Regions from separate parts of the Candidatus Clostridium stratigraminis genome, predicted to be linked through region 1. Evidence: riboswitches for the same ligand, from Rfam matches in the RefSeq annotation. Region 1 holds a riboswitch; the other holds the start of a gene.
What was found. Region 1 has a riboswitch for cyclic di-AMP ahead of ACJDUG_RS12560 (LysM peptidoglycan-binding domain-containing protein). Riboswitches for the same ligand answer to the same signal wherever they lie in the genome.
Positions count from the first base shown of each region.

Region 2: it holds a riboswitch for cyclic di-AMP, as region 1 does, so the genes downstream of both, ACJDUG_RS11335 (cell wall hydrolase) here and ACJDUG_RS12560 (LysM peptidoglycan-binding domain-containing protein) in region 1, are expected to answer to the same signal.

Region 1 is NZ_JBJHZZ010000009.1:52,600-60,488, forward strand. Features, by position in the region: gene ACJDUG_RS12530 (helicase-related protein) at 1-143, shown strand, start outside; gene ACJDUG_RS12535 (tRNA 2-thiocytidine biosynthesis TtcA family protein) at 242-1,108, shown strand; gene ACJDUG_RS12540 (hypothetical protein) at 1,114-1,386, shown strand; gene ACJDUG_RS12545 (hypothetical protein) at 1,409-1,924, opposite strand; gene ACJDUG_RS12550 (L,D-transpeptidase family protein) at 1,989-2,681, opposite strand; gene ACJDUG_RS12555 (SH3 domain-containing protein) at 2,820-3,953, opposite strand; gene ACJDUG_RS12560 (LysM peptidoglycan-binding domain-containing protein) at 4,349-5,134, opposite strand; cyclic di-AMP (ydaO/yuaA leader) riboswitch at 5,134-5,259, opposite strand; gene ACJDUG_RS12565 (MFS transporter) at 5,486-6,733, shown strand; gene ACJDUG_RS12570 (LTA synthase family protein) at 6,843-7,889, opposite strand, start outside.
Region 2 is NZ_JBJHZZ010000007.1:78,100-85,988, forward strand. Features, by position in the region: gene cdaA (diadenylate cyclase CdaA) at 1-505, opposite strand, end outside; gene ACJDUG_RS11330 (hypothetical protein) at 706-1,710, shown strand; cyclic di-AMP (ydaO/yuaA leader) riboswitch at 1,789-1,921, shown strand; gene ACJDUG_RS11335 (cell wall hydrolase) at 1,922-2,446, shown strand; gene ACJDUG_RS11340 (NAD(P)/FAD-dependent oxidoreductase) at 2,514-3,371, opposite strand; gene trxA (thioredoxin) at 3,408-3,725, opposite strand; gene ACJDUG_RS11350 (tetratricopeptide repeat protein) at 3,902-5,170, opposite strand; gene ACJDUG_RS11355 (DUF4652 domain-containing protein) at 5,288-6,328, opposite strand; gene ACJDUG_RS11360 (RNA polymerase sigma factor) at 6,328-6,882, opposite strand; gene ptsP (phosphoenolpyruvate--protein phosphotransferase) at 7,015-7,889, opposite strand, start outside.

The DNA of each region.
Region 1 (7,889 bases):
ATGATTTGGAATTACAATATCAAAGGGTTAATTTATATTATTCCTTTTCACGTGCCTTTAATCTAGAATTTGATGAACAGTGGGTATTAGATGCAAGAAAAGATGTAAGTGTTTCTATAAATAATATTTTATTAAAAATATAATAATATAATGGCATCCAGATGTGTTAAATAAGTAATAACTCATATGGATGCCATTAAAAAATTATGCTATAATGATTTGGAAAAAGAGAGGTGTTTAAATGAGTGGAGTAGCTGGAGAGGGATGTGAAATTTTAGTTCCCTTTAATGAAAGAAAACCAATAGAGGTTATAGAAAGAAGTATAACTGCAACATATAGAAAACATATTTGGGCTAAGTTTATAAAGGCCATTCAAGAATATAATTTGGTAGAAGAGGGAGACAAAATAGCTGTTGCAATTTCAGGAGGAAAGGATAGCCTTTTAATGGCAAAGCTTTTTCAAGAGCTTTATAAGCATAGCAAGGTTAAATTTCAGCTGGAATTTATTGTAGCAGACCCTGGATATCATGAAAATATTAAAGAGCTTTTAATTGACAACTGCAAGCATCTAAACATTCCTATAAAGATTTTTAATTCAGGAATTTTTGAAATAGTGGATAAGATTGCTAAGGATTATCCATGCTATATGTGTGCTAAAATGAGAAGAGGGGCATTGTATACAAAGGCACAGGAGTTAGGTTGTAATAAGGTTGCTTTAGGACATCACTATAACGATGTAATAGAAACAACACTATTAAATGTACTATATACGGGTAATTTTAGTACCATGCTTCCTAAGTTAAAATCGGATAATTTTGAACATATGGAGCTTATAAGACCAATGTATTATATTGAAGAAATGTATATTGAACGTTTTACTCAAAATAGTGGTATTTGGCCACTTAATTGTGCTTGTATGGTTGCAGCTAAAAAAATAGGAAATAAACGTTATGAAATAAAAGCTCTTATAAAACAGTTAAAGGAAGACTTTAAAGATGTGGAAAAATCAATCTTCAGAGCTGCAGAAAATGTGAATTTAAATGCTATACTCGGCTATAAAAAAGATGGACAAAAACATAGTTACCTAGAGTTTTATGATGAGGAGTAGATATTTTGATTAAGATTTGGGGCAAGATTATAAAAAATAATAAGATAATTAAGGATGCTGTAGCAACTTCAAATATAGAAGGGGATTACCAAGAAAAATTAAAGGAGTGCATCATTGAATTATGTGAAAAATTCGATATTCAAAAACCATACTGGCTGCCCACTAATTTGGAAGAATATAACAAAAGGAACAAAACTACCTTTACTTATCATAATTTTATGGAAGAAATTGATTTTGATAAGTTTGTAATACAAGAGTTAGATATTAAAAATAAATGAGATTGTATGCTTATATACAATCTCAATTGTTTTTAAAACTATTCATGATAAACTTAAGGTCATAAAACATATCCCCAAAGGGACTAGTACAGCCATAATCAATTAATACATTATTATCCTTCAACATTCCCCAAGAGCTAACGGAAATCAGATCTTCATAAAACAGGTAATGTTTATCAGCTAGAAAACATAAATCATTAAAGAAAGCTTTATCTTTAGAGAAATTAAAAACATTAATATATTTATCCTTGAGAGTATTAGTTAACGGCACAGCTCTTTCCATAATCAAAATATTTGGTTTAAAGCAAGCTATAGGTGATAAATATTTTTTAAGTTTTAGATTCACATGAGTGAAAACGTAAAGCTCTACTTTGTTCTGATATATCCCTTCATTTCCTTTTGCAACCTTAATTACATAATCTTTATCAAGTGCATAAACCTTTCTGCTAATACCTTCTCCAAGAAACAAAAATTTTAAATCAAAATCTGTACTTCTTAAGTTGCACAAGTTTTTAAAAAATGCCTCTGAAATTGCCACAGTGTATCACCTAAAAATTATTCTACTATTACATATATGTTAAGGTATTTAGAATGCTACTTTTTTATTCAAAGGGCAGAATGCCAATGGCTGTATAAAAATCATAATCTACTGTATGACTTGTGCTTAAGTTATTATCTTTTCTAAATTTAATAACCTTTTCTTTCATAGCTTCCCCATATTTTCCGTCTAATGCACCTAAGTAATAGCCTTTATCTTTAAGCCTTCTCTGGACTTCATATACGTCGGCGCCAGTATCACCAGGCTCTAGATATCTAAATTTATTTATGAACATGTCATATGGACCACCATATATGACTACAGGGGTTCCATAGCCAACTCTTTCATATAAATTTTCTACATCTTTATTAAGCATTCTTATGCAGCCAAGTGACACTGAGCCGCCTATAGATAAAGGCTTATTAGTGCCGTGTATGCCATATCTGCCCCAAGGTACATTAAGTCCCATCCATCTAGTACCAAAACCGGCACTCCATTTTCCTTTGCTTACAATAGTCCATGTACCGATTGGAGATGGAGTAGATGGTTTTCCACCAGCTATAGTATAAGAGCTTACAATTAAATTTTTTTGAGTGTCAATTAAATATAATTTTGTATCTACTAAATCAATTAGAATATTGTATTTCGGCTTATATTCATTAGATTTTATCTGGGTTTCAGCCTCGATTAATGTAGGAAAGAAGGATAAAATATATAATGAAAAAGAAAAAATTAAGATACATTTTAAGGTTTTAATTTTATCAACTCCTTACTATTATAAAATACAAAGTTATTATTTACTTTAGAAAATAAAATATTCAAATAAAAAAGTAAGAAGAGTGGTAATATGTTCCTCATACTTTCCTCTTCTTACTTTTTAGTTGATTTTATTAAATTAATTTACGTACTTTACATAATCGCTGTAAACATAACCTTGAATTCCATTTAATTTTATGTTTATCCAATTACCATCTTGTGATGCGTTCAAAAATTCTGCAAATTGATTTTGTGCTAAGGTTCCGTAAATTGAACTACTAGCGGAAGCAGATGCCCTAATATTAAGTAAGTAAGCATTATTAATGGCAACGTATCTGCCGGTTAAATTTGAATTAATTAAATTACCATATATAAATCCTGTCTGACCATTATAGGTTATTTGATACCAGCCATTAGAAAAGTTCAAAATTTTCACAATTGCATCCTTTGGAATGGTTCCTGCTAAACTTCCGGATGTAGAAGGACTAGTTCTGAAATTCGCCGCATAATTTACATTGACTATTTTACCTAAGGAACTAGATGTAGTAATGGAATCATCAACAATATTTATATATCTTCCGGGAATATAACCATTATTAATATCATCCATTGTAACAAAATACCTTTTAGTGCCTTGAATACCTCCAAACACTTGATCCCAAGTTGCCTCATAGGTATATGCTCCACTAATACCATTTAGGGTACCCCATCTATCAAAAATCAATACGTGATCACCTGGTCTATCAAGAATATCCATATGCTTTAATTGACTCAAAGAAATTTTTGTAAAATAGTTATCAAATAAGGAATAGGTAGAAAGTTTATCACCTGCAATATTAAAAACTGATTGAACAAAACCTGAACAATCTATGCCTGAAGTACCTGGAATTAAACCGTAACCTGCAGTTGTATTTACATTACCTGTATTGGCTCCCTTATTAACCGCATCTAAGAAATTTGTCCAAGAAGCACCGTATGAACTTGAATCTAAGCTATCATGACCACCCCAATTATAGGGAATTCCTCTTGCTTCATCTGCGGCAATTCCATTTAACTGATCTGGCTGAGTTACCATAGAAGAATAGGTAGAACCTATAGAATTATTTTTACTTTTGTCATAAGTCCATGTGAGGTTTATCATATTCAGTGCTCTTTGTTCTGCTTGACTTCTAGAAATAGAAGTGGCAGTAACAGCACCTGTTTTATAAGAAGGAATTGTAACTGCAGTTAAAAACAATAAAGCTATTGATGTTTTATGAGTCCATTTCAACAATTATCACTCCTAAAATTTTTTTATTAATATAAGTATTCATCGCAGATTTCTTATATTGAATTTAGCAAAAATATATAAAATATGTGGAATGAGGTTAAAAGCCTAAATGGCTTTTAACGGGCAACTTATGAGTGGCAGCGAGTGCTTTTAAGATGCCCAGTGCCAAGTTTAAAAAAAACTCCAAAGCCTTAGGCTATTCGTTTATTTGAGTGAAAGAATAGCCACAAAGCCTTCGTGTTGTATGTCTGAATGAAATGAATTTAGTTCAACACTTGGTTTTGTGGCTATTGAGAGCTTAGAACTTCTTTCGAAGCGATGAGCTCATGCATCATATTTTATATATTGTAGCTATTTTTATATAAATTTTTAACTGTGAAGTTCCTAATATAGTCAGATTAATATGAAAAAACCATTTTATCAACTCTTAATGCTACAGTCTTTGACCAAAGCCAAGTATTTGTAGTACTATCATCAAAATAGAACTGTGCACCATGAGTAGGATCTGTACCTTTTAATGCATCTAAGGCAGCCTGTCTACTATCAGCTGTAGCAGGATTATTAATCCATCCATTTAAAACTGGTGTAAATTGATAGTAACCATTTATTTGTTGATAGATTACATCTTTAATAGTATTTGGCCAATCAGCACTTTTTACTCTGTTAATTACAACAGCACCAACAGCAACCTTAGCTTCATATGGCTCACCTTGAGCTTCAGCGTTTATAAGTCTAGCTAATAAATCTAAGTCTGCTTCGGTGTAAGGAATTACACCTGCAGATGCCTGACTTACAGAAGTTGAAGGAGATGAACTTTGTGAAGAGCTTGTACCCGGAATTATTAAAGTCTGATTTGGATATATAGCATCAATCCAATAGTTATTTGCAGTTCTTAAAGCAGTTAGAGAAACACCAAATTTTTTCGCTATTAAATATAAGGTATCTCCGCTTTTTACAGTATACTGCACAGCAGGTACATTTAATACTTGTCCAGGATAAATCATAGAAGAACCTAATTTATTAGTCTGCATAAGCACTGAACTATTAGTATTAAATAAATTTCCTATTTTATATAGAGAATCACCAGATACAACTTTATAGCTGGCAGCATGTACCAAATTACCAGATAGAAATGAGATTGATAGAGCAAAAAGTAAACTTTTTGTTATTTTAGATTTTAGCATAATTGCCTCCTTTTGCCTCCGAGGTTAGTTGACGGGTTCGGGTAAGAGGTACCCTACTCATTAAATGAGATTCACCCCAGGATAAATCCCCCGTACTCCTTTTGGAGATTCGGCGTTTTGTATGTGATTATTGTAACAAAAGAAATCTTATATTTCTATGCAATATATGTGGAAATGGGGGCAAATGATGGTATGTGTTTAATTCCTAAGTATATTAAGGCTTATTTTAATTTAAACTATATATTATAAAATTAAACTTTTAAAACAATTTTAAATATACATAAAGTTGCGACAAAAATTAATATATTATATTATAAAATAAGGATTAATTTAAGAGGGGATGGCATATGAATGAATTTAATGACGAAATTTAAAAGACTAGGTAATAATAATTTCCATGCATTAACCCATAAAAACTTTAGATATTATTGGTTTGGACAATGTATCTCCTTAATAGGTACCTGGATGCAGAGTATAGGTCAATCTTGGCTGGTTTTTACCATTACAGGTTCACCATTTTTGCTTGGACTTGTTGGAACTATTCAATTCCTGCCTATAACCATATTTTCTCTTTTTGCAGGAGTAGTTGTAGATAGATTTCCAAAGAAGAAGATATTATTAATAACTCAAAGCATTTCTATGCTCCTTGCTTTAACTCTTTCAATTTTAGTATTTACACATACAGTAAAATATTCATACATACTTATAATAGCTCTTATTTTGGGATTTACAAATACACTGGATACACCAACAAGACAAACCTTTGTAGTTGAGGTAGTTGGAAAGGAAGATTTAATGAATGCAATTGCATTAAATTCTGCTGTTTTTAACTTAGCAAGGATTCTTGGACCATCAATTGGTGCATTGATCATGTCTCTACTAGGTGCTGGATGGTGTTTCTTGTTAAATGGCCTTAGTTTCATAGCGGTTATTTATGGACTTATTAAAATAAAACCAACCCCTTATGTAAGAAAAACAAATTCGGAAAGTAAAATATTAAAGGAAATTAAAGATGGGTTATTATACATTTATAAGACTCCAAAGCTAATGAAAACAGTTTTAATTGTATTTGTATTGGGAGTTTTTGCTTTTAATTATAATGTACTGCTTCCTGTATTTACAAAAAATGTTCTTCATCAGTCTGAAGGAACCTATGGATTTTTAATGGCATCATTGGGAATAGGTTCACTTATTGGTGCTGTTACAGTATCTTTAAAAAGTAGGAAGGGTCCTAAACATTCAACTTTGCTGCTAAGCTCAATTATAGTATCAATAATGTTGATGCTCACTGGATTAAGTAAACTGGAGTACATAGCTGCATTTTCTTTAGCTATAACTGGTGTATTTAATATTTACTTTTCCACAACAGCAAATTCTACACTCCAAATAAATGCTAAAGATGAATACAGGGGAAGGGTGATGAGCGTATATGCCTTAGTTTTTGCAGGTTCAACTCCTATAGGTAATTTGTTTTCAGGCACAGCTGCAGATAAGCTTGGAGCTTCCTCAGCCTTTGTAGTTAGTGGAATATTAAGCCTTTTATTTATAACAATTTTAGTTATAATATTTAATAGAAAACCAAATTCTGAAAAAGCTTAATTAAAAGAAGTTTCTATTTATCATTGATTTTTATAGCTTTGCAGAAATATTATATATGTGATATGAAAAAAAAGGGATGAGTTAAAAACTTTTAACTCATCCCTTTAAGTTATTTTGCGTTATCTTTAAAATAATTACTTCTTATTATTGTATCAGAAATAGTTATACCTTCAATTTCTGAGGTTTTTTCTTTTTCACTAGAACTGTTACCTATATATTCTCCATTTGACAGAACTGCAAAACTCTTATTGGTATTAAATAAATTCTTACCTATAGCCGTTCTTTCAAGAGATTTGGTATCGGCACCCATTAAATAAGCGAGGCTAGGAAGAAGGTCAACTTGTCCGCCAATATTACTGAATTTCTTACATTCCATACCTTTAGTGTATATAATAAGAGGTACTCTCATATTATTATTCTGCCACCAGCTTTCTTGAGGCTGAATTTTTGAAACCTCATCATCGTAATATTTGTGTATTCCAGTATGGTCACCATATACCACTACTACTGAATTATCTAAGACACCATCCTTTTGAAGCTTGTCTAGAAAAATTCCAATGTGTTTATCAGTATAATGAATACTTTGAAAGTAACCGCCTAATTTTGTTTCATCGAGCTTACTGTCTAGTTTTAATTCTCTATATTGTGCTGGAATATCAAAAGGTCCATGACTTGATAATGTTATCATAAAACTGTAAAAGGGCTGTTTTTGCTTTGCGATTATTGGTTCTGCCTGACGAAGAAAAGAACCATCACTTAAACCAAGTCCAATTGTTTCATCTAGTTTATAAGAGGTTTCATCCACTGCCTTTTGAAAACCAATGGAAGTAAGAGCAGGCATCCAATTCCAATAGGAACCTTTATCAGGATGTAGTGCTATAGTTGAATAACCAATACCTTGCATTAGCTTAGGCAGAGAATTGTAACTATTATTAGGGTAACGGAAGAAAGTACTACCGCGTCTTACAGGATAAACTGATGTATTGGTCATTAACTCTGCATCTGAGGTTGTTCCGTTGTATACTTGTTCATAATAGTTATCAAAATAAAAACTGTTTTTTAATAATTTATTTATATTAGGAGTTATTTCTTGATTGTTAATTTTTTGCCCTATAACGAAATTCTCTAAGGATTCAACCTGAATTAGAATTAAATT
Region 2 (7,889 bases), on a different contig from region 1:
CAAATATGTTTTCTAAAAGTGCTGAAGAAACTATGGCATCAAGTTTAGTACCCGTTGCTATAACATCACCAAGTCCAGTACGATTTTCAATTATAATAAGAGCCCCTGTCTTAGATTTAGATAAATTCTCAACAGCGTCAACTACTTCGCCTACTACCTTCTCCATTATTTCTTCATCTTCTAATATATGTCTATCATTAAAGGCACTTCTTCCTAGGTGCTCTAAACCTCTTCTAATTTCAGGCTGAAAAATAATTATCATAGAAAGTACACCTATAGTTATGGTTTTGCTTAAAATCCAGTTAAGCATATTTAGCTGCAGAAAAGAACTAATAGGAAGTAAAAGTAAAATTAGCAGAATTCCTTTTAGTAGCTGGACGGCCCTTGTCTCTTTAATCAACATATAAGCCTTATAAAATATATAGGAAACCACTATAATATCCAAAATGTTAAATGGACTTATTGTCTTTATACTGTTAAAAATAATCTTAAAAAATTCTGTCAAGTGATTTCGCCCTCCTGTTCTTTTCAATATATATATACAATTATACACTAATAAACGCTGTAGTAGTATACGCAGAATTATAAAATTAAATATATTTATAATAAAATTAAACATAGAAGGAATTTTAATATGAATGCTAGAATAATATAGTATAAATAATTTATAAGCCATTACTTAGGAACATAGAGGAGGTCACAAAATTGAAGCGAAAGAAAAACAAAAATTTAATTATTATTTTGTCAGTTTTAGCCTTTGCATTAATAGTATCCATGGTCTTTTATGGCACATATTATCTTTCAATTGGAAAGTCCCTAAATACTTACGAAAAAGCTGTTAAGTCTTACGTGGATCAGATAAATCAAGAAAACACAAGCACGGAAGCATTTATTGTTGGACAAACTATTGATCCTGATAAAATTAGAAAAGACCTACCTGCAAAAATAGATAATTTGTCGAAAATTAAGGATAGCCTTCAAGGAATTATTCCAGTTGAGAAATATAAAGCAGATCATGATAACCTACTTAATGGTATAGATAAAAATATACTTATTTTCAAGCAGATTAACTTAATTTTAAGTAATCCTAACGGAAATGACTTAGATAAGGCAGGAGCCGATTTAAATAAATACAAAGATGATTGTAATAAATACTACTCCCTTATAAAGCTAAAAGCTATAAAACCTTTAGTTAATAATAAGCTAAGCACTCTAGTGGTTAATACCTCTAGCTACGTTAACGAACTAGTAAGGCTTAAAAGAGATAATGAAATTATTCAAAAACAGAATTTAGACTTTGTTGATAGCATGGAAGGTATAATAGCAAAGTTTTTACCTATTAAAATTGATTTTTCAGATAAGATAATAGCTGCAAGGGCCAATAATTCAAACTTTGATTCAGTTATTTCTGATATTAATAATAACAAAACAAACTTAGACAAACTTTCTCAGGAGTTCTCAAATATAACTGTGCCTTCTAAGGCCATAACCTGTTACAAGGCATTTAATACAAGTATAGACGAATACAACAATTATATGGAAAGCCTTTTATACTCTATAAATAATGAAAAACTTTCCCAAGCCAATTTAACCAGCAGTAGAATTACTGAATTATATGCATCACCAACTTCTAAATATAATAATGTAATAAAGGATTATAGTGACTTTTTAAAAGCATACACTGATTTTAAAAACTTATTACAGTCTTAAAATTACCAATATTGGCATACCTTTTATGGTATGTCATTTTTTTATTTAAATATTGTATTTTTTTTAAAAATAGAGGAATAATATCATTAGCCTAAGTTTTATTTTTATTTTAAAACACGGGGAAACCACTTTTTTGGGGTGAATCGTTATTTCGTAGGTTATGCCTTTACCGAACCCGTCAGCTAACCCCGTAGGCAAAAGGAGGATTGTAATGAAAAAATACACTTTAGTATTTTTATTTTTATGTTTCTTTTTATTTATACCATTGTCCAATGTAAAAGCAGCTAGTGAATTAGATTGTGATTTATACAAGGAGCAGATAGACGCAATACAAGTTTTAAACTATAACCAAAAGTCTATTTATGTAACAGAAAGCGACGTTTATTTAATGGCTCAAATAGTTTATGCTGAAAGCAGGTCTGAGCCCTATGAAGGAAAGGTTGCTGTTGCCTCTGTTATACTAAACAGATTGCAAAGCCCAGGCTTTCCAAAATCTATTGAAGGTGTAATAAAGCAAAAAAACGCCTTTTCTTGTTTAGTTAATGGTCGAATAGATGTCATACCAGATAAAGCAAGTTATGATGCAGTATTAGAAGCTTTAAGTGGTAAAGATCCTACAAATAAAGCAGTTTTCTTCTATAATCCTAAAATTGCAACTTCATATTGGATGAAGAACATAGAAAAAGCTAATGTAAAACCTATAGGAAACCATGTTTTTTTCGTAGTTAATCAATAATTTTTAAAAATTAAATAGGCATAAAAGAACTCCTCAAATAATTTTGAGGAGTTCTTTTATGTGAAATTTATTTACTATCAAGGTATGAAACTGCGTTTAATGCCGCAACCTGTCCTTCCCCTGCAGCCTTAATATATTGATAAGGTTTTCCAATACAATCACCAGCTGCATATAAGCCTTCAATGTTTGTTAACATGCTTCTATTTACTTTTATATGACCTTCTTCAATAGTAAGACCTGGAACCAATTGCCCAGGCGGAACACTGTCCTTTAAGATAAAGATACCATCAGTTTTTATAATCTTATTTTTAAGTAATAAGCTGTGAGCCAAATCATCTCCTGCTATTTCTATAGGTCTATCAACTACAATTTCTATAATATCCTTTAGATTTCCCACATTCTTATACATTGGAACATAATAGGTTTTTGCAGCAAGTTCACTAACATAATTAGCATCTTCTTCAGCATCTTTATTATAGCCTATGATAGTTACTATTTTACCCTTATATAGGGGTGCATCACAGGTAGCGCAATAGCCTACACCTTTGCCCAAAAATTTTTCTTCTCCCTTTAAGGCTTTTGTGTATTCAACTCCAGTTGCCAATATTACTGTTTTTGCTTCGTAAAGTTTCTCATTAACCATTAAAGCAAAATAGTCTCCCATTGCGTAAATAGAATTGATTCTTTCATAAGTTATATGGATGTTCATAGCTTTAATGTGTTTTTCAAATTCATGTTTTAATTCCCTGCCGCTTATATTAGGAAGCCCTAAGTAGTTATTAATCTTTGGAGCAATTGTTAGCTTTGCACTTAAATCCTTGCTTCCAAAAACAATGATATTTTTATTTCTTATTTTAGCATTCACAGCAGCAGATAACCCAGCTGGTCCACTGCCCACAATTGCTATATCATATCTTTGCGACACACCCTTCACCCCTATCAGCCTTAAAGCAGCTTTAACTTAAATATGCTTTTCAATTAAATCCTTAACAGCTATCTTTGGTCTAAAACCAACCATTGTATCTACAGTAGACCCATTCTTAAACACCATGACTGTTGGTATACTTGATACCCTATACTTTTGTGATACTACTGGATTATTATCAACATTAACCTTTACAAACTTTACTTTTCCGTTATAGTCCTTTTCTAGTTCTTCTAAAACTGGTCCAAGCATTTTGCAAGGTCCGCACCAAGGAGCCCAAAAATCAACAACTACAGCTTCATTGCCTTTCATTACTTCATCTTCAAAATTATTATCCATTATTTCTTTAATCATTTTATTTCCTCCTTTTAGTGGTCACACTGAGTAATTTAAGATTACTCGCTTCCGCTCGCAAATTACTCGTAAAAGTCCATTTAGACTCTAACCTCTTTACATACCCCTAGATGGTATTTTATTATATTAATATTATATATTATTATAATTAATATATCAAGTGTAGCATTGTAACGTTATTTAGCTAAAATATTATTTATTACACTATTATTATAAATAGACTTAGGATACTGCTTAGTAAGTCTTGAAGCATAATTTTTAGCTAATTTTACATCTACAGATTTATAAATTAAACTCATATCATACAAAACTGTTTGCTCATAGGTGCCATTAGAAAACTTACTATCATATTCTTCATAATATTTTATGCACTTATCAATTTGATTATCATTTTTAAAGCTGAAGCCTAACATATATAGTATATCCTGATATAGATAATATTCTTTCCCATAATCACAAGCCATAGTAAAATATTTTTCGGAAGTTTTGTAATCCTTTGACGTTAATGCTTGTCTGCCTTTACCATAAAAATATTCTATACCGCTGCTTTGTAGTAGTTCTATACCTTTTTGAAGCAAGGTCTTATCATTTATATTTAATTCTTTGTCCTTCCACTCATTTGCCATGCTGTACAGTTTTTCATAGTCTTGATTAGTTACAGCACTTTTAAACTCTTCACTTTTAAATATATTTTCATTTACAGTTTTAGTATTTTCATTTGCTGCTATTGTATCATTTGCAGCATTAGTACTACTAACTGTAGGAGCTTTGGCAGGTTCATTTGTATTGTTTTTACCTGCAGATATTTTAGCTTGTTCACTTATGTTGTTTTTGGCTGCTATTGCCTTGTTTATATTTTTGACTACAAAACCTAAAGCCAAACCTATGATTATACATGCAATTGGTATAGCAATATACTTAAATTTTAATTTTTTCTTCACTATACCTAAACTTATAAGTTCTTTTTTATTTTTTATCGCAATATCATTTTTCCTGTCAATTTTAAGTACTTCCTCAATGAATTTAACTGCAGCATTATAATCCCCTTGCTTTATATAACAAATAGTTAAAGAATTTTTTACATTAATACAATTAAAATCACTCTCTTTGCATTTCTTTAGCAAATTTACTGCTTCTTTAAGCCTTAATTCATTTATAGTTGCTAAAGCTTCCTTATAAATAAGGAGCTTATCTCTATCATTTCTAATATCCTCTAAATATTTTTTTGATACCAAGTCTCTGTTTACCTGAAAGTTCATCTTCCATAGGGCCTCAGCGGAATCTAGGTCGCCCTTAAAATAATACAGCAATCCTTTAAGATTTATAGCAGCTGTATTTTTTAAATTACTTGATATACTTTTTTCACAATATTCAAGTGCTTTATCAATATACCCTTCGTTGTAAAATCTTACAGCTTTATTATATAGTTCAATTGAATTATTCATGCAGCTACCTCATATTATAAATACATATTTAACCATTTATCTTTCATACTACTTATTATAATATAACTTCAAGAACAGTAAAAGAAGCAGGAGAATTATCCTGCTTTTAATTTTGAATTACTTAATTGTATTAACAATTTCACCAAAGGGTGAGGTTATAGTTCTATTTTCGCTGTGATTCTTATTCATCGTATTATCTTCATATACAAGAACCTCAGTATTAATACTTAGAGTATTTGCATTAATGGCTTTAACTGATTTAATTTTAGTAATTTGAGATAGTGTATTTAATTTTGCTGTATTTTGTGGATCAGCCTTTGCAATATGTCCAGTATTTACATTAAGAATATATAATTCTCCGCCAAGATCAACCATGCCTTGGCCATGTCCTACAATTACTAAAAGATTTTCATCATCAATCCATTTAACTGCTTTAGGCGTATATTGCTTATCATTATTAATTAGGCTAAAGCTCCACTGATCTTTACTGCTTGAATTTTTTACTATAATGCTTGCAATACCTTCTTCTATAGCTTCAGTGCCCTTACCTTCAACAGTTGCACTAAACTTATTACTTACAGATGTTTCCCATGGAGTATTAAATTTTACAGTAAAGTCTTTACTTAATTGTTTCTTTTCAAATTGCGGCATATAGGAATTAACTTTCAAAGCACTGCCGGATTTTTGATCATATTTTTGGGAATTATCGGTTTGTGACTTATCTGCGGTACTGCTGCTTGCCGCCTCTTTTGTTGACATTACTTGATTTTGTGGAGCCATACTAGCTGTTTTGTTTACGCCTAAAAGTCCATGGGTTTTAACATAGGGAATTAGGAAGGCAAAAACTGCTACAATGGCTATTAAAGAGCTATAGGTTGTAATATGACTTTTAAAATGCCTAATTAACTTTTTACCAGAACCTGTACCATATTTATTTTTATCGATGTTTTTCATAATATCACTCCTTAAGCTTCTAAAATTTTGCATTTCTACTACTAAGCCTGCCTTAAATATATCGTCCATCTCCAGCTCTTCCTTAAATAAGGTACTGCAGTTATTACAGCTCTCTGCATGTTCAAGCATAGCCTTTCTGAGGTCGTAGGATAAATTATCTTCAAGCATATCGTTGATTCTTTTCTTAAATATATTGCAATCCATTATCTACACCCCATTTCCTTTATGATTCTATATTCTCTAAATCTCTCCCTAGTCTTATAATACCTTTTTTTCACAACAGACTCCCCAAGCCTAAGTACCTCTGCAATATCTGAAAAGGTCATGTTTTCGTCTGAGTACCTAAGCAAAATAATCTGCTTATCTGTATCGCTTAAGGTCTCTATAAAACCCTCCACTAATTTCTTAACTTCTTTAAATTCTGTACTTTGTTCTGGGGATATCTCTTTAGATACCATTTCTCCCACCTCTTCAACATTTGCTTCATATACTCTTTTATACTTTCTTATGTAATCAATGCATTTATTTCTAGCAATTTGATAAAGCCAGTTCGAGAATTTATATTCTTTATTAAAGGTATATAATTTATTATAAACTGTAATAAAAACTTCCTGAGTTATATCTTCTGCAGCTTCCTTATCTTTTACAGTGTTATATACAAATCGCAGTATACTTAGCTCATATTTATTAACTAATATGTTAAAGCTGTCAATATTGCCTTTTAGTATTTCTAAAACTAGTTTAAGATCCTCCTCCATTATTAAATCCCCACCTTTAATATGTTAATTCATGTATGTTTATTATTATATACGAAAAATTATATAGAAAGTTACCAATAAGTCAAGAGCCGCCTATTGTCTTATATGCAATAGGGCGGCTCTTGTTACGTATTATTTATTTATAATTATCTGCTTAGCTCTTAATATTGAAGAAGCACTCATGGAGAATTCATCTAATCCATACTCTAATAGTGTTTCTATAGCTGTTTCCTCTCCTGCCATTTCTCCGCACATTCCACACCATTTGCCTTCCTTGTGAGCTGCATCTATCGTCATTTTTATAAGTCTAAGTACAGCTGGGTGCATTGGGTTGTAAAGATAAGAAATCTTCTCATTCATTCTGTCAGCTGCTAATGTGTACTGGATTAAATCATTTGTCCCAATACTGAAGAAGTCTACATGCTTTGCAAGTTCATCTGCCATAACTGCAGCAGCAGGAATTTCTACCATTATTCCAGTTTCTAAGGCTTCATTAAAATTTTTGTCTTCACTTTTTAATTCCTCTTTACACTGATTTAATATATCCTTTGCCTGTATAAATTCTGATAAGGATGATATCATAGGAAACATTATTTTTATGTTTCCAAAGGCTGAGGCTCTTAAAAGTGCTCTAAGCTGAATCTTAAATAAATCAACCTTATCTAAACAAATTCTTATAGCTCTATAGCCTAAGAATGGATTCATTTCCTCTGGCAAAGGTAAATAAGGAAGCTTCTTATCCCCACCAATATCTAGAGTTCTTATAACAACAGGCTTTCCATCAAGCTTTTCCGCTACAAATTTATAGGCTTTAAACTGTTCTTCTTCAGATGGCATTGTTTCTCTATCCATATATAAGAATTCAGTTCTAAAGAGACCAACTCCTTCTCCGCCATTTTCAATTACCCTAAGTACATCCTCTGGCTTTCCTATATTACCTACAACTTCAACCCTCTTACCTTGTTTTGTTCTAGTCTCAAGCTTTATAAGCTTTTTCAGTTCTTCCT